3 regions of the Chryseobacterium sp. NFX27 genome follow, and region 3 is predicted to be linked to each of the others. Evidence: riboswitches for the same ligand, from Rfam matches in the RefSeq annotation. Region 3 holds a riboswitch; each other region holds the start of a gene.

Region 1 (6,170 bases), on a different contig from region 3:
CGGCGGTTATGTCCGCGATCTTCTGATGAAAAGGACAGCATCTACTGATATCGATTTTGTGACAGAGCAAAGCGGTATTGAGCTGGCACAGACTGTTGCGAATGATATTGATCCCAAATTAAAAGTTTCTGTCTTCAAAACGTACGGAACAGCCATGATTAAATATAAAGATCTTGAGCTGGAATTTGTAGGGGCCAGAAAAGAAAGCTATACTGAGAACAGCCGGAAGCCGGAAGTAGAGGGCGGAACACTGGAAGACGACCAAAAAAGAAGAGATTTCACCATCAACGCTATGGCAATTTCTTTAAATAAAGCTAATTTCGGAGAACTGATAGACCCTTTCAATGGCGTTGAAGATCTGGAAAAAGGAATTCTAAGAACCCCTTTGGAACCTGCTCAAACCTATTCTGATGATCCGTTGAGGATGATGAGAGCCGTTCGTTTTGCTTCAACATTAAATTTTATTATTGAAGAAAAATCACTGAATGCTATAAAACAAGAGGCAGAAAGGATCAAGATCGTTTCTATGGAAAGGATCATGGTTGAGTTCAACAAGATCATGATGTCCAAAAAACCATCTGTAGGATTGGGATTAATGGAAGAGACAGGACTTTTGAAACTGATCATTCCTGAGCTGATCGAGCTGAAAGGAGTGGAAGAAGTGGAAGGGCAGACTCATAAAGATAATTTCTACCACACGCTGGAGGTTGTAGACAATATTTCAGAGCATACGGATAACCTTTGGTTACGCTGGTCCGCATTGTTGCATGATGTCGGTAAAGCGCCAACCAAAAAATTCGTAGAAGGAACAGGATGGACTTTCCATGGGCATGAGTTTTTAGGCTCAAAAATGGTAAAGACCCTTTTCCATAGATTGAAACAGCCGTTGGGAAGTGATATGAAATATGTTCAGAAAATGGTGAAGCTTTCGTCACGTCCTATTGCCCTTATTACCGATGATGCTTCAGACTCTGCATTAAGGAGACTTTTATTTGATGCCGGGGAAGATCTGGAAGATCTGTTTACCCTGTGTAAAGCGGATATTACAACCAAAAATTCTAAAAAGCAGGACAGATTCAAGAAAAACTTCGAATATGTAGCGGTGAAGATCAAAGAAGTGGAAGAAAAAGATCAGGTGCGTAATTTCCAGCCACCAATCACAGGAGAAGAAATCATGCAGATGTTTGATCTGAAACCGGGAAAAGAGATCGGAATCCTTAAAGAAAAAGTAAAAGAAGCCATCCTTGAAGGCGAGATCCCCAATGACAAGGAAGAAGCTGAAAAGTTTGTTATTGCTGAAGCTGAGAAATTGGGATTGAAGTATAATTAAACTTAGAATATATAAAAAGCTTCGGCGGGACTTTGTCCCGCCGTAGCCTTTTTAATCATTGAAAACAAAATCAGGCCGCTTCGGAGAAGCGGCCTGAAAAAAAACACAAATGATGAAAAAAAATAAAATTTATAGATAATACCGAAGTATTAATGTCTTAGTTTGCATAAACTGAATTTGAGCCTATACCTGTAGTAAATGACCTGATAATAGCGCCTGAAGTATTGTAAACTACAATTTTGCTGGCTTGGGTAAACCCATTGGAATCAGAAGTGAAAATTTTGTCATTGATTACACTGAATCCATATAAAGCAGAATACGCATCAACACTGTTGGCTACAGTAAACAGCGGTGATGTAGGTGCTGTTGCAGCACTCATATCCATCTTGTACACATCCTTTCCGGAAGTGAAATAAAACTTACCATTGGCAATTTCAAGGTTCGTAGCATTGGCAATACCTGTTAAAGTAGTGGTCTTTGTAATGCTTCCCGTGCTTGAGATCTGGTAAATATAAGAATCAGCAGTTCCTGCAGCAATAGCATATACATTTTGGTTGCTGGAAATAATCTTATTGATGTTTCCTGCCGGCAACGTGATCGTAGACTGAACATCGTTGGTAGAAGTATTGATGTAAGTAATCTTATTTCCAAAACCAAATGAAGCATTCTGTACAAAGATATTGTTTCCCGCTTCTACAATTCTTTCAGCAGCATCGGTGAAAGTAATTTTTTTGATGAAAGAACGGTCTGAAGCTTTGTAGATGCTTACATACTTGGCACCTAAATATTTATCATTCGTTACATAAATATTGTTGTTGGCAAAAGCCATATATCGCGGAGCATTAAGTTCAGCGGTAATTTCGCCATTCGCTTTAAAATTATAGCGGTTTGCAATCTGGATCTTATTAGAGTTATTCAATAGCAGATAAGCATTTTCACCATTGAAAGCAACCATCTGTAAAACGTCACCTAATTTTGCTCCTCCGTTATTAAGGGAAAAAACATTATCCTGTTTAAGGTTCAGGTCTGCACTTACAAACGTTACGTCACCTTCAGGTTTTCCGAAAGTACCTTCATTAGCGATTAAAAAACCGTTGCCATAGAATGTTTCCTGCTCATCATCATTATCACTGCTACAGGACACGATGCCCAAAAGAAGTGTAAAAGCAAAAAGAAGAGGTAGAATTTTGTTCAGTTTCATAATATTTTTAAGTTTAAAAATTAATAGTTGCATACATACTGTAATTTCTCTTAGGCATCGGATACAGAGACACCGTCTGATAAACCGTATTGGTGACATTGTTCACTTTAAATCCTAAAGTGTATCGCTTGAAAAGTGCGGCAGAAATTCCGGTATTTAAAATAAAATAAGGATCAATAGCTGTAGACCTTTGCTCGTTCGTAGTCGTATAGGTAAGACCATTGAAAAGCCCCTGTGCGTATAGCTTAAGGAATGAATAGCCATACTCTATATTTCCGACAGCTTTATGTATCGGAACATACATCATCTGCATTTGAGTATTCTTGTTGACAGATTTTGAATAAGTGTACCCTGCATCCAGCTTCAGAGCATGATTTCCGAATTTCTTATTCCACTGAACCTGTGATTCCAATCCGTAAGATTCAACCCTGTATGTATTCACAGGAGCCCAGTATCCATAGGGAGTAGGAAGCCAGTTGATGAGATTTTTGATGTCCATGTAATAAGGACTTAATGTTATTTTAAAATCTCCCAGGCTGAACTCGTGGTTCATATCAATATTCGTGGATGTTTCAGGAAGCAGGTCCAGATTTCCTCCCGGCTGCCAGTAAAGATCATTAAAAGAAGGATATCTGAAATTTCTTGAAAAATTGACTCCCATACGATACCATTGTAAAGCATCCCATTTTCCCGAAAACGAATACAGAAGGGGAGAAGAAATATCCTCCACAAAATCCTTCTTGATCCCGGCTTCAAAACGAAGCTCCTTAGTGGCAAAATACCTGATTAAGCCGGATAAAGAACCTACATTTCTGCTGATGCTGCCAATTCCGGATTGATAACCTTCACCCTTATTCACCTGGAATTCCCCAATCGCATTAATGTTGATCTTTGGAGTGATGAAATAGTTGAAATCATTTTTGAAAATGTAGTTCTTTCCCTCTGCGCCACTTGCTTTAGGTTGGTTAAGACCTGAAAAATACTGGAAATTATCTTCCGTATAAGCTGCTTTTAAGCTGTTCGAAAGAGTACTTTTATTGATATCCCATGCAATTAAGCTTCTTAAAGTCTGTGCATTATATTTTGTTTTAGTGCCATTTTGTTCAAAAACAGGATAATGCTGTGATGCATCAAACATTTGATTCTGCCATGAAATGGTCTGGTGATCAGCAATTTTATAAGAAGCTCCGATGTTGACCGAAGTGTTATAGTATTTTCCGTTAATATTGTGAAATCCAGTACTTCCTACGATAAATTCAGGGACCTTATAATCATTTTGGCTTGTGAAATAGCTTCCCGAAACCTTAACACTTAATTTATCATTGCTGAAAGAAGCCTGCAGAAAATTATTATACGTATCAAAAGAGCCCGCCTCCGAATAAACAGAAGCCTTGAAACCCCTGTTGAAATCCAGGATATTATTTAAATGAATACTTCCTCCAACAGCTCCACTGCCATAAACAACACTTCCTCCGCCAGCTTTTATATCAATCTGATCATATCCGAAAAGTGGAATATTATTCACATCTCCCTGGCCTAAAAAGCTGGAATTTATGTTGATCCCGTTCCATACAAAAGCAGTCTGCTGAGCTGTTGTTCCCCTGAATGAAGGCGAAGAAACAGCCCCACGTCCATTTTCTTTCACATAAATAGAAGACTGAAAGCGTAAAATTTCAGAAAGATTGGCTGAATTTTTTTCGAGATCTTTTGGAGTGAGCGTGCGTACCGGATGAAAAAGTTTCACCTTGCTCATCTGGCTGTCGAAAATATAAATGGTGTCAACCGCTTTCTCCTGTCCGAAGAGAAAGCTGCCATAAGACGAACAAAGCAGTAATAAAGATCTTTTTATATCCATACTATTTTACTTTTCCTCCGAAAGTAATAACGTTTTTAGTTATAATTCTGGCAGGTCTCCTGACTTTCGCTTTCTGTACCTTCCCGTATGAACAGTGGTTTTTTACAGAAATCTTATTGCGATTTACAGTTGCGGGGACAGTTTGGGAGTTACACCCAATTCCCTATTATTTCCAAAATGCTGGAAACCAAAATTTTTGCAAAGATAACTTTTTAAATTTATTGCACAAAAAGACAAAAAGTCAATTGTGAATGGTCAATATTAACAATTCACTTGTAAATAAAATTGACCATTGACAAAAGTCTGGTATTTGAAATCTTGATTCTTGGTTCTTAAAACTTTAATTCACCATTCACTTGCGAAGCAAAATTCACTATTCACAAAATTACACCTTTACAAAAACGATGAATCAAAATAGAACGGCAACAGATCTTTAATAGAATGCACCTTTACCACTTCATCATTCATGCTTGAAAAATAAAGGATAATGTTTTCGTTCTGTTTCGTTTCATATTCTATTAAGCTTTGCCGGCAGGCTCCACAAGGTGGAATCGGAGGATTTTTCTCATGAAATTCCTTAGGACCTCCCACGACAAAGATTTTCTTCACCTTAACATCCGGAAAATTGGCTGCTACCCAGAAAAGAGTCGTTCTTTCTGCACAGAGTCCCGATGGATAGGCTGCATTCTCCTGGTTGTTACCGGAGTAAATTTCACCGTTTTCCAGTAAGACGGCACATCCTACAAGGAAATTCGAATAGGGCGCATAAGCATTTTCACGGGCTTGTATTGCTCTTTCAAATAAGGTTTTTTCTATATCGTTCAGTTCACTGCTGTTTTTAAAATGCTCGTAACTGATCTGTATGTCTTTTTTCATATATTAGTAAGACTAAAAAGGGGGCCAAATTTACTTCTTTTTCATCACTTCGACAATGTTTTTTTTATTCATCATTAAATTGAAAATCAAAAAAGTAAAATGTTATATACACCAATAAAATTTAGAAATATAGAATTGAAAAACAGATGGGTAATGTCTCCCATGTGTATGTATTCATGCGAGAATGGATTGGCTAATGATTTCCACTTTGTCCATTACGGAAGCAGATCTCAGGGCGGTACAGGCCTTATCATGGTTGAAGCTACGGGAGTAGAGCCACGCGGAAGAATTACCAACCACTGTATGGGAATCTGGAATGATGAGCAGGCAGAAGAACTTAGAAAAATTGTCGATTTTGTCCATTCCCGTTCAGAAAGTAAAATTGGGATCCAGCTTGCCCACGCCGGAAGAAAAGGTTCCACATGGAATAACCTGCAGATCCCTGTTGAAGAAGGCTGGGAAACCGTTGCACCAAGTCCTATTCCTTATCATCCTACTGAAAGGGTTCCGCATGTTCTGACTGCTGATGAGATCAAAGAACAGGTACAGAATTTTAAAGAAGCAGCAAAAAGAGCTGTAAAGGCCGGTTTTGACGTGATTGAAATTCACGGCGCTCACGGATATCTGATTCATCAGTTTTTATCACCGCTTTCCAACATCAGAACAGATGAATATGGTGGAAGCTTTGAAAACAGAGTCCGTTTTCTTTTGGAAATTGTTGATGCTGTCAACGAAGAGCTGGATGAAGATACAGCACTTTTTGTAAGAATTTCCGGTACTGAATATGCCGAAAACGGATGGGATATCAATGACAGTGTAAAGCTTGCAGAAATTTTAAAACAGCATTCTGTAGACCTTGTAGATGTCTCAAGCGGTGGAAATATCCATGGTGCAAAAATATCTGTATT
Region 2 (6,170 bases), on a different contig from region 3:
GCCATTAATGCGAAGATTCCTCCCAGGATATATCTTATTACATTCCAGATTCCGCTTCCTGCATTGTTGATATAAGGTTTGTTTTCGATGTAAATTTCTCCGACTCTCTGAGTAGATTCGTTGGCAAACTGAACCAACTTATTAGACTCATTCTTAAGATTGTCGAAGTTCATAGGCTTTCCCTTCATTTTCAGGAAATCTGCAGCTGTTTCTGCTTTTGGAAGTACGATCCAGAGAATTACATAAAGAAGGCCAATCAGTGAAGAAGAAATAGCTGCTGTGAAGATTCCCAATACGAAGATTCCCAGCCAGATAGCTCTCATCGCGGTAATGTCCATTCCTACATAATAAGCAAGTCCTGCACATACCCCGGCGATTTTTTGTCTTTCAGGGTCACGGAACAATTGCTTTTTATCTGTATATTCAGTACCTGAAGTGTGGGTCTTTTTAGAGTTTTTCTCAGAAAAATAAGCTTCTTCCTGCTCTTCGATCTTTTCAGGGGTTCCGATCTGTGCAATTACTCTTTCTACATCAGAATCATTTACAACTTCACGTTTTCCTAAAGAATCTCTGAAGATTTCTACCATTCTTATTTCTATATCATGCATTACCTCCTCCTCCTCTGAAGCATCCAATGAGCTTCTCAGTGCATTCAGGTAATCGCTGAGCTTTATATATGCGTGTTCTTCTATAGTGAAAGAAAAACCTGCGAGTCCTATTGAGAGTGTCTTGTTCATAGCTTTGTTTTTTAAATTTTTTGAGTAATTTGGTTTACTGACGCTGTCAGCTCTGCCCAGGTATTTTGAAGTTCATCCAAGAAAAGCTTTCCTTTTTCTGTAATCTGGTAATATTTTCTTGGTGGTCCTCCTGTAGATTCTTCCCATCTGTAGGAAAGGAACTCGCCGTTTTTCAGTCTTGTAAGGAGAGGATAGAGGGTTCCTTCCACTACATCCAGTTTTCCTTTTTTAAGTTCATCGATAAGGTCGGAAACATACATTTCACGATGGTTGATGAGACTTAAAATACAGAATTCCAGAATTCCTTTGCGCATTTGCGCTTTGGTATTTTCAGTATTCATCTTTAATAAGTTTTGTTAATTAGTTATAGTTTCAGAATAATGTTCCTAGCTAGATGAACCTATTCCGATTTTACATTACAAAGATATGTAATTAAAATGGTAATATGCAATACAAAGTAGTGAAATTTTTTAAATAAATAGTTTAAAGTATTGATTTTCAGATTAATAAATTTTAAGTTGAAATTTATATAATTGAGAATAAATTTAAAATCAACCGAAAAAATAACAAATTGTGACTGATGATTCGTATTTTTGTTTTCAATTGTACGGATTTCAATTAATGTACACCAAATGATAAATACATCTCTTTTTTACCGGTCTTTATATACGCTGCTGTTGCTCGGGCCTGTGTGCTTCGGGCAATATCGTTTTGCCATTGAAGATGCATCCAAGAAGTATAATGCAGAGGTTACCGTTGAAGAATGTCAGACTGATGCCTGTAGGAATAAAGCTGCTATCATACTGTTCAGTAAAAGTGGAGAGAAGCTGCAGACTCTTGCTTCCGGAGATTTTATCATGTATTTTAAAGAAGGAATAAAGCCGTCCAACACTGGTATAGTAACACTAACTCACGAAATGGTCCACGATGATCCTCTGGTTTTTGGAGATTTTAATTTTGACGGGACAGAAGATGTAGGCATAAGAAACGGTAGTGGCGGAAACTATGGCAGCGCTTCCTTTGATGTGTATGTTTTTAATTCCACGAAGAAACAATTCGTCCTGAGTAAAGAACTTACTGAAATTGCCAGTTCCTACCAGGGAATGTTTGATGTAGATCCCAAGCGGAAACGATTGACCACTTATGCCAGATCTGGGGCTTCCTTACATTACACCTACGAATATCAGGTGATTCCCAATAAAGGATTAGATCTGGTTTACGAAAAAATTGGAGATTTCAGTGAAGAACCTCCAAAAGTAACCATAAGAGAAAAGATTAATAACAAGTGGGTGGTTAAAAAATCAACCGAATATTAATAGTATAATAAATAGAAATGAGAATACAGAAGGAGATCGATTTTATCCTGGCAGTTGATGCCCTGAAAAACGTACAGAGAAGAAATTATAATGCCGATGATTCAAGAAGGGAAAACACAGCCGAACATTCATGGCAGATCATTATTTTGGCGCAGATTCTTTATCCATATGCTAAAAACCGTGCAGATATTGATCTTTTAAGAGTTATAAGAATGCTTTCTATTCATGATTTAGTGGAGATAGAAGCAGGAGATACTTTTCTTTTTGATGAAAAAGCGATGGTAGGGAAATTTGAAAGGGAAAAAATTTCAGCGCAGAAAATCTTCGGAATCCTGGATGAACCTTTACAGACCGAGTTTTTTGAATTATGGCTTGAATTTGAGGAAGAAAAAACACCGGACGCTATTTTTGCCTGTTCCATTGACCGTATCATGCCGTTTATCTTAAATTCTCACACTTCAGGAAAAAGCTGGACGGAAGCAGGTGTTACTGAAAAGCAGATCAGAAATATGCTGGAAAATGCTATTAGAAGGGCATCAGATGAGATGGGAGAGGCTTTTGAGGCATTACTGATCCGAAGTTTGGATACTGAAAAAGTTGTCCGGTAGATTTATCTCAAAGCAAAACTGAGATTTTTAAATTGCCGTTCTTTTTTAAGATAAATAAAGGCCTTTAACTTATCAATGCAATACAATTTTTATAAATACAATTGTATTTATACCTTATAAATAGTTTCGGGCGGCCAAAGGCCGCCCGAAACTATTTATTTACATTATTCTGATCGGTTTTTTAAACTCATCAATAGCCACAAAAGTAAAATCACCTACAATGGCTCTTTCTCTTTCATAAGAGTACATCTGCTCTGTATAGATTTCTACATTCACTTTCATACTTGTTTTTCCGACATAGGATACCTTTCCGATCAGTTCTACAATAGTTCCTGCGGGAATAGGCTTTTTAAAATCAATTTTATCGCTGCTCACGGTTACCACTCTTTTTCTTGCAAAACGGGTTGCCGTGATAAAAGCTACTTCATCCATCAGCTGCATGGCAGTACCTCCGAAAAGAGTATCGTAATGATTGGTAGTGTTGGGGAAAACCGCTTTAAAAATGCTGGTTTCGGATGCTGCAATTCTTTCTTCTGTAGTCATATTTCATTATTAATTAATGCGAAATGAAATAGATCAAAATAACAGAACAGTGACAGGAATTATAGGAATTCCTGAAGCAGTCCATCAGATCAATAACTTCAAATCGCGAAAGTTTCTTGTTTAAAGAAATAGGCAGGTCTCCTGACTTGTAACATCTTTTATCTCCTTCCCGTGCCCTGCACAGTGGATCCTTGATAAAGATTTCAGTTACTTACAGTTGCGCGACAGTCCGTGATTTTCACACGGTTCCCTTTTAATCTGCGTTAAGCAGAACCAGTTTCTGTGATGAATTAGCGTTAACTTTTTCAGTGCAAAAATAAGAATATTAAAGTGAAAAATGACAATTATTCCGGACTATTGTAGATAATCTGGCTCATCACGCGTCCTTCCTTGATGGTCCAAAGCGTGACATATCTGTTCTCACCCGAGCCGTTGATCATATAAAGATAAATATGATCTTTGTCAAGAGCCGTTACTCCAACATTATTGAAATCCATGGTAGGCTGGAACATATTTTTAATAGCTTCCCTTACAAATACTGAGCCTCTTCCCGGCTGCTGAACTCTGATGGATTTAATCTCCGTCATCCCTTCCGGAAGCCCGTTTTTGATCCCCCAGGGCTTTACTTTATCAATCGTAAGGATCTTTCCATCAGCATCTTTTTCCTGCTTTCTATAACCGGCATTGGATGGATAAACATCAATAACTACCTTGGTTCTCTGTGAAGTAGGTATTTTCGGATTACTGTTGTCTGTGAAGATCAGTGATTTTCCGTTCTTGGATTTAGAAGGAGTAAACTGAGGAAGCTGGTCTATAAAGGCAATACGCTCCTTGTTGACCATTCCTTCCTTCTCAAGATTCTCATATCTCACAAAAGGTTTTTCATCATCCTGCTTTTCAGGATATTTTATCCATACCCATTCCGTTTCTCCCGGAGCAGGTTTTACATAAACAAATACATCACCTTTACGCATCCGGATCTTATCTACAATTTTTCTGTAGTCATCCTTGTGGACACGTACGTTGGCATAGCCTTCTTCAGCTTTTACAACACCAAAAGGAACTTTATTCTGTCCTTTGACAAATGCTACGGAAAAAAGACTGAAAGCGGAGAGGTACAATGCTTTGTTGATGGAAATCATTTGATGAAATTTTTTGATCCCTCAAATATATAAATTAAATGTTTTTTTGTTTAATAAAATATAATGGTATTTAATTAAAATGATAAAATTCTTAATTTTTAGGAAGATAATTAAATTGTTGCAGTTCTTTAAGATCTTTTACCTTTCTCAGATAAGTGTCCGAGAGAAGATAAGTATCATCAGCCATATTTAGAATGCTCATATAATTATGATCGGAGATGATGATTCCTTTGTTTGGTGTCTGGCTTTTAATAATTATTTCCATTTCGTCCACGGCTTTTGGGAAAACTCCGCTGAAAGGCTCATCCAGTATCACGAACTCTGAATCAGAATAGGTGATGATCAATGTTTCAACAATTTTTTTCTCACCGCCTGAAAGGTTTCTTGAGGTTTTATTTAAAAAAGGCTGTATCATTTTTAGGTCGTAAAGCTTTTCTGTGTTTTCCCTGGTACAGAATAAAGGAATAAGCTTTCTGATTTTGCATTCTTTCGGAAGAAAAGAGGATCGCTGTGGCAGATAGGCGATTTTATTTTTCCTGTCGGACTGGTTTTTAAGAATGGTGTCATTAAGTTTGACAAACTGTGTATCGCCTTTAATTGTTCCAAAGATGATTTCTAATAGGGTCGATTTTCCACTGCCTGACGGGCCGAGAATACCTGTGGTTTTTCCGGTTTCACAGCTCAAATAAATGTCCTGCAGGATTTTTCTTCCACCAAAAGATTTGGTGACACTGTCAATGTGCAGCCTGCTCATAGGAATTTGGCAGCAATTTTAATAATTAAACTTAATGATAAAGTGATTCCCCACAAAAACCATTTTGAAAATCCAAAGTTGGCATAAAAAAAGTATTCATCTTTAAGCCTTATATCATAAATATAGAAGTGGAGGAGAGGAAAGATCAGAAAAAAGCACAGACCAAAATTTTCAATATTGAATTGACTTAAAAATAAGGCCAAAAAAGAAAATAAGACGGCAGGAATTATTAATTTTCTATAAAAAATCCAAAGTACCGTAAGGCTTTTAATCATAATTCAAAAATAATAAAAATTCATCTGCATATTTTATGTTTAAATATATCACAGCTGTTTATTGTTAAAAAAAATAACGCTGAAAAAATCAGCGCTATTTTTATAAGTTTTAAGCTGTAAATTTACAAATCATCAGATCCTTTCCAGCTCATCTGCATTAATTGTCGTTTTAAAAGTCCCGTAGTTCACGATCACTTTATTCTTGGAAATTTTCTCAATGGTTCCAACACTGGTACTTCCCGGAATACGGACACGCTGACCTTCTTTCATCCAGACGGCACGGTCGGTTTTACGTTTTTCTTCCAGCTTTTCATTGGTTTCAGCAATCTTCTCGATTACATCTTCCTTTTTAAGCTGTTGTGTGATCTTTCTTTTAACAACCTGAAGACGTTTCGATTCATCTTTATCAGCGCCTATTTTTCTGAATTTTTCCTGTTCCAGCAGTTTCACAAAGTCCTTTACAACGTCTTTTCTCGATTTGCCCTTTACGTAGCTGTCGATAAACGTTTCAATCTTATTTCCAAACTGAAGCTTTCGGTGTTCTTCTTCATATAGTTTTTGGAAGCTGAAAAGCTTTTGCTGCAGCTGCTCGTTCAGCTTCTGAAGGTTGTCGCGTTTGTCTTCCACAGATTCCTTCCTTTCGGCAAGATCGGTTTTCAGTTTTTCAACCTCAAATTTTTCCTGCTGAAGTTTTACGATCGTCTTATCAAGATTGACAATATCATGTTCCACCTTCTTTTTGGCGGCATGAATGATAAATCTCGGAATTCTGTTCTTCTCAGCTACTTCAAAAGT
Region 3 (6,170 bases):
AGGTCACGATGTTGCAGGAGTCATCACAAAAGTAGGCTCAAAAGTAAAAAGCTTTAAAGCAGGGGATAAGATTTATGCAAGGGCAGCAGATTTTCATATTGGGACTTTCGCGGAATTTATTTCTGTTAATGAAAAAGATATTGCTTTAAAACCTAAAAATCTGACGATGGAAGAAGCAGCATCAATTCCGTTGGTGGGTTTAACGGCCTGGCAGGCTTTGGTTGAAAAATCTAATGTTCAGTCCGGGCAGAAAGTTTTTATTCAGGCCGGCTCCGGTGGTGTCGGAACTTTTGCTATACAGCTGGCAAAGTATTTAGGGGCAACGGTTGCTACTACGGCCAGTGAAAAAATTTTTGAACTCCTAAAGAACCTTGGCGCAGACGTGCTGATCGATTATAAAACACAGAATTTTGAAGATATTCTGACTGATTATGATGTTGTACTGAACAGTCAGGACAGTAAAACTCTGGAAAAATCATTCAATATCCTGAAGCCAGAGGGGAAAATTATTTCAATTTCCGGTCCGCCAACTCCTTTATTTGCCAATGAATTTAATATGCCCTGGTACGTAAAATTGGCTGCAAAATTGTTGAGCCGTAAAGTCAGAAGAATCGCGGATAAGCAAAATAGTAATTACTCCTTTCTTTTCATGAAAGCTGACGGAAAGCAGTTAGCAGAAATTACAAAGCTGATAGAAACCGGAGAGATAAAACCTGTTATCGACAAAGTTTTTTCATTCGGAAACACTAATGAAGCGGTGAAATATGTAGAAAGTGGCCATGCAAAAGGAAAAGTAGTGATAAAAATGCTATAAATATTTGACCAAAACAAAAAAAGCAGGAGCTTAGAAACTCCTGCCCCAATACTATTGATTAGCTAAATTCTCTTCTTTATCAAAAGCTTTTGCTGCTTCTTTTGCTGCTTCTACCATCGCAATCAATGCCTTTTCAGTTTCATCCCAATGGCGGGTTTTCAATCCACAGTCAGGGTTTACCCAAAGCTGCTGAGCGGGAATAACAGCTTGTGCTTTTTTCAGCAATTCAACCATTTCTTCTTTTGACGGAACTCTCGGCGAATGAATATCGTAAACGCCCGGACCTATCTCATTCGGATATTTGAAATCTGCAAAAGCATTCAGCAGTTCCATCTGGCTTCTGGAACATTCTATCGTAATTACATCGGCGTCCATATCGGCAATATTCTGGATGATGTCATTGAATTCAGAATAACACATATGCGTATGGATCTGCGTTGCATCTTCAACACCGCTTGCTGAAATTCTAAAGGCCTCAACCGCCCATTTCAGATAATTTTGCCAGTCAGATGTTCTCAGCGGAAGGCCTTCTCGAATCGCCGGCTCATCAATCTGAATAATTCTGATTCCTGCTTTTTCCAAATCATTTACCTCATCACGAATGGCCAGTGCAATCTGTTTACAAGTCAAAGAACGGGGCTGGTCGTCACGCACGAAAGACCATTGAAGAATCGTCACAGGACCTGTAAGCATTCCTTTTACCCATTTTTGAGTTAAAGACTGAGCATATTGGGACCAGTAAACAGTCATCGGCTGCGGTCGGTGCACATCACCATAGATCACCGGAGGCTTTACACAGCGGCTTCCGTAGCTCTGCACCCATCCGTTTTGGGTAAAAGCAAACCCTGAAAGCTGTTCCCCGAAATATTCCACCATATCATTACGCTCAAATTCTCCGTGAACTAAAACATCAATGCCGATTTCTTCCTGCCAGCGGATCGTTCTTTCTGTCTCTTTCTTAAGAAGATCATCATATTGCCCGGCAGTCAGTTCACCTTTTTTAAATTTTGATCTCCATGCTCTTACTTCCTTAGTTTGAGGAAAAGAGCCGATAGTTGTTGTTGGAAAGAGAGGAAGCTGCAAAACTTTTTGCTGTTCCTCTTTCCTTATGCTGAATGGACTGTTTCTCCTGGCATCATCTACAGTTGTTACATCTACGCGGTCTTTTACTTCCTGGTTATGGATCAACGCTGAGATTTTGCGGGTGTCAATTGCTTTTTTATTTTCGGCATACTGCTGTAAAGCCTGATAATCTGCTTTTCCGGATGCCAGCTTTTTCAAGGCAACAACTTCATCAACTTTTTGTTTGGCAAAAGCCATCCACTGCTTAATTTCAGGAGATAATGTCTTTTCATTGGTCTCAAGATCCAAGTCAAAAGGTGAGTGGAGGAGTGAACAGGAAGGGGCTATAAAAACTCTTTCTGAACCAATTGCATGTACTGCTTTTTCGATGAAGCTTAAAGATCTTTCAAAATCATTTTTCCAGATGTTTCTTCCGTCTACAATACCTAAGGATAAGCTTAAAGTTTGTGGAATGGTATTTAAAACCTCATCCAGCTGTTCAGGACAGCGTACAAGATCAATATGCAGAACATCCGCAGGAAGTGAAGCCGCCAATGAAAGATTGTCTTTTAAACCTTCAAAATAAGTAGCAAGAATAAAGATAAGATCCGGGAACTGTTTTCTGATTTCAGCATAAGCAGACTGGTAGATTTCTTTTGCTTTTCCGGTGAGATCCAGGCCTAAAAACGGTTCGTCAAACTGAATCCAGGTGGCTCCGTGGTTTTCCAGCTCTTTTAAAATCTCAATGTATACCGGAAGCAGGTTTTCTATCAGATCGAGCTTGTCAAAACCTTCTTCTTTTTCTTTTCCAAGAAGAAGATAGGTAAGAGGACCTAAGATCACAGGCTTGGCATTTATTCCGGCTTCTTTTGCACTGATGAATTCACTGATGATCTTTTTGGAGAATAATCCGAACTGTTGGTTCTTCTGAAATTCAGGAACAATGTAATGGTAATTGGTGTCAAACCATTTTGTCATTTCCATGGCGGTAATGTCGAGACCGTCTTTCTGATAGCCTCTTGCCATTGCAAAATACAGATCAAGTTCGGAACCGGAGGCTCTTGAAGCAATCTCTTTGTAGCGCTCCGGAATGGCCCCGACAGTCAGAGTCATATCCAGAACCTGATCATAATAAGAAAAATCGTTGCAGGGAATAAGATCGATTCCTGCTTCCTGCTGAATTTTCCAGTTTTGAAGGCTGATGTTTTTCCCGGTTGCCAGGAGTTCATTTAGTGTTGCTTTGCCTGACCAATACTGTTCGCAGGCTTTTTTGAGTTCTCTGTTGCTACCAATACGCGGATAGCCAAGTAGGTGTGTTTGCATTTTTCTTTTTAACTTTTAATTAAATAATAATGTAAAGTTCTTAGAGATGCTTCACAATGCCGCCGAAGAAAGTGATTTTTAGAAATAGAAGAGATACAATTAGGACGTAATTTTTCTTCAAATAAGAGAGTTGGCTTAAATATTTATTTTTTGACGCAAAGTTTTACTTCAACATACTTTATATTCTAAGAGGACAAAGACTTAATCAATACATTGAATTGCTGAAGCGGAAGTTTTACCCATAAGCTTCATCAGTGACAAAGTTGCAGTTCTTTGCTCCTTAAAATAAGAAGTCATCATAAAAAAATCTTTGCGTTTAAAATCAAATCAATTTAAATTTTAAACCCAATACGTTCAAAGTATCATCTGTATGACTTAAAAGCTTCAGTCCGCGAAAGCATTGTCAATTCAGAACAGGCAGGTCTCCTGGCTTGTAACGGTTTTATCATCCTTCCCGCTGTTGCAGTGGATATTCCCTGATAAAAACTTTTGATGTGTTACTTACAGTTGCGCGACAGCTCGTGATTCTCACACGATTCCCTATTAATCTACGTTATGTAAAACCTCTTCTGTTTGATGAAGGATGTTAAAGAACAAAATCTGTATCAAAGGTATTGATTAAAGTGAATTGATTGGCTTGGCATTATAAATTCAGAATATAATTTGGTTTAATACCGGTTTTGAAGTTGAAAATTCTGTAAATTTGAAAAACATAACCTCAAAAAGAATATTATTCTGTGGAAAGACTTGACGATAGGGATCTTCAATTGCTCAGGATCCTGCAAAAGAATGCTAAACTGACTGTAAAAGAGATTGCAAAAGAAGTAAATCTTTCTCCTTCACCTGTTTTTGAACGGATGAAAAGACTGGAGCAGGAGGGATATATCAAGCATTATGCAGCGGTTCTTGAAGCAGAAAAACTGAACCGGGGATTTACTGTTTTTTGCCAGATTAAACTTAAAATTCATGACCGTTCCGTAGGAAATCAGTTTGTGGAAGATATTCTACAGATTGATGAAATTGCCGAATGCTATAATATTTCAGGAGATTTCGATTTTCTCCTTAAAGTTCAGGTAAGAGACATGAAACATTACCAGGATTTTGTATTCAATAAGCTGGGTTCATTAGACTCCATCGGAAGTGCACATAGTACTTTTGTGATGGCCGAGGTTAAAAATATTCATGGGGTAAGTATTTAAAAACAAAATCAGCACCCGAAAACGAATGCTGATTTTAAATCATTCAATTTTTCAATCTTTATATAAATTCAATTGTTCCATTTCCACCACTGCATTTTTTTGATATTCTTCTGTCAGATTAAATATTTTTCCCAATTTCTGGGAAGCGCTGATAAAACTGATAAACGTGCAGAGCTCCGAAATTTCTTTTTCGGAAAAGAATTCTCTCAACATGCTGAAATGATTTTTGAGTATGGAACGGTGATCTTTATAGAACAGCTCTGCGAAGCTTACCGCCACAGAAATTTTAAGATCTGACTGGTTGAAATCGGGTCTTCCGCCTTTTACCATACAGTATTCACAGCCATTGCCAAATGCAAGTGTTCTTCGAACCTGTTCCAGCAGGTCAGGGTCTAAACTTGTATTTTTAAAGAAAGTCTCTTCAAGTCTGTTCCAGTGGTGTAATATTTCTGGGTTGTGGCCGATAAGTTTTTCAAATGGTGTACTTCCATGGTCTGAAAATTCGATTGTTGTCATTTTTTTATGACAAATTTCTGTGTATTGTGTATAAATTTAAAATGAATTTAAGGGTAAAATTTTATAATTTTGATTGTTTCTACGGATTTAAATAAGAAATACAATGAAAATAGTTTTAGACGAATTTGATCATAAAATTTTGAAGTTGCTGACTGAAAATTCCAGGTTGAGTTATGCCGAAATAGGCCGCAAAATTTCCCTTTCTCAGTCTGCCACAAAAGAGAGGGTGCAGAACCTTACCGACACCGGTGTTATCAAAAGTTTTACAGTAGATATTGATTATGGCCTTCTCGGATACAGCCTGAAAGTTATTATTCATCTGAAGTTTAAAAATGATGAGTTTAAAATATTTATCGATCACCTGAAAATGTTTCCGGAGATCATCAGCTGTAAAAGGATCACAGGTGAATACTGCCTCATTGCTGAGTGTGTTTTAAAAGACAGTTCCCACCTCGAAAATATTATTGACAGGCTGATAAAATTTGGAATTCCTTCTACATCGGTTCAGCTGTCTGAAATAAAAGCGAACCATTTTCTGTCCTAAAAACCATTGCAGAAAGAGCCAATGAAAGTGTAAATACTAATTTTTTCATATTTTATTGTAGGCTTTATTCGGAAATATTCTGATCCTGAGTTTAATTTAGAGATCTTATGATGTTTTTAAATTTTAAAATAATAGTTTTGGTATAAATTAATATCTATGGATTCGGGCTTTGTTTTTTTTATTTTTACTTTACTGATCCTGGCTGGATTATCTTATCTGATGATGCGGTTTTTTAACCGGTGGACAGCAAAATCTCAACACAGAACAGTCTTGAATGGCTTGATCTTCGTTGTGTCCTATGCATTGTTGCTGTTTATTTCATTTATTATTTTGATCATGAACGTAAGGTTTGAGCGGTAATGTTTGACTTCTGATAATAAAATAGGCTGCCGCAAGATTGAAAATCAGGGAAACCCAGACATTCAGTCCGTAAAACAGCTCATAGTCATGCCGGCTTTCCTGATAGAACAGATTTTTTATGATCCTGAAAGTGATAGCGGTGGTAGTAACTGCATAACTTAGGATCATCCATTTTTTGTGCTCTGCAATATTTCCCTTTTTAATAAAGAGAACGGCAGCAGTCGTAAAATAAGCCCACAGAACATCCTGAAGCATAAATCCTGTAATTCCGATGACTCCGCCATTTGAAAATAATCCCAAGACAAAACACGCCGGAACATTGATGGTCAGAATATTGTAAACATAAATTTTC

The links. A riboswitch is a leader RNA that binds a small molecule or an ion and turns the genes downstream of it on or off. The one in region 3 is predicted to bind cobalamin.
Region 1: linked by a shared signal. The riboswitch ahead of J4Q03_RS15965 (TonB-dependent receptor plug domain-containing protein) and the one ahead of metE (5-methyltetrahydropteroyltriglutamate--homocysteine S-methyltransferase) in region 3 are both predicted to bind cobalamin.
Region 2: linked by a shared signal. The riboswitch ahead of J4Q03_RS06515 (acyl-CoA thioesterase) and the one ahead of metE (5-methyltetrahydropteroyltriglutamate--homocysteine S-methyltransferase) in region 3 are both predicted to bind cobalamin.

The regions. Positions count from the first base shown of each region.
Region 1 covers NZ_JAGEKK010000015.1:68,702-74,871, forward strand. The annotation lists gene J4Q03_RS15955 (CCA tRNA nucleotidyltransferase) at 1-1,330, shown strand, start outside; gene J4Q03_RS15960 (YncE family protein) at 1,488-2,531, opposite strand; gene J4Q03_RS15965 (TonB-dependent receptor plug domain-containing protein) at 2,545-4,386, opposite strand; cobalamin riboswitch at 4,419-4,593, opposite strand; gene J4Q03_RS15970 (cytidine deaminase) at 4,780-5,262, opposite strand; gene namA (NADPH dehydrogenase NamA) at 5,362-6,170, shown strand, end outside.
Region 2 covers NZ_JAGEKK010000004.1:194,819-200,988, reverse strand. The annotation lists gene J4Q03_RS06535 (PspC domain-containing protein) at 1-737, opposite strand, end outside; gene J4Q03_RS06530 (PadR family transcriptional regulator) at 749-1,078, opposite strand; gene J4Q03_RS06525 (XAC2610-related protein) at 1,370-2,053, shown strand; gene J4Q03_RS06520 (HD domain-containing protein) at 2,071-2,661, shown strand; gene J4Q03_RS06515 (acyl-CoA thioesterase) at 2,821-3,204, opposite strand; cobalamin riboswitch at 3,319-3,497, opposite strand; gene J4Q03_RS06510 (hypothetical protein) at 3,549-4,346, opposite strand; gene J4Q03_RS06505 (ATP-binding cassette domain-containing protein) at 4,438-5,100, opposite strand; gene J4Q03_RS06500 (endonuclease MutS2) at 5,508-6,170, opposite strand, start outside.
Region 3 covers NZ_JAGEKK010000002.1:286,231-292,400, forward strand. The annotation lists gene J4Q03_RS03895 (NADP-dependent oxidoreductase) at 1-814, shown strand, start outside; gene metE (5-methyltetrahydropteroyltriglutamate--homocysteine S-methyltransferase) at 866-3,199, opposite strand; cobalamin riboswitch at 3,599-3,782, opposite strand; gene J4Q03_RS03905 (Lrp/AsnC family transcriptional regulator) at 3,937-4,398, shown strand; gene J4Q03_RS03910 (carboxymuconolactone decarboxylase family protein) at 4,450-4,914, opposite strand; gene J4Q03_RS03915 (Lrp/AsnC family transcriptional regulator) at 5,018-5,458, shown strand; gene J4Q03_RS03920 (DUF2306 domain-containing protein) at 5,777-6,170, opposite strand, start outside.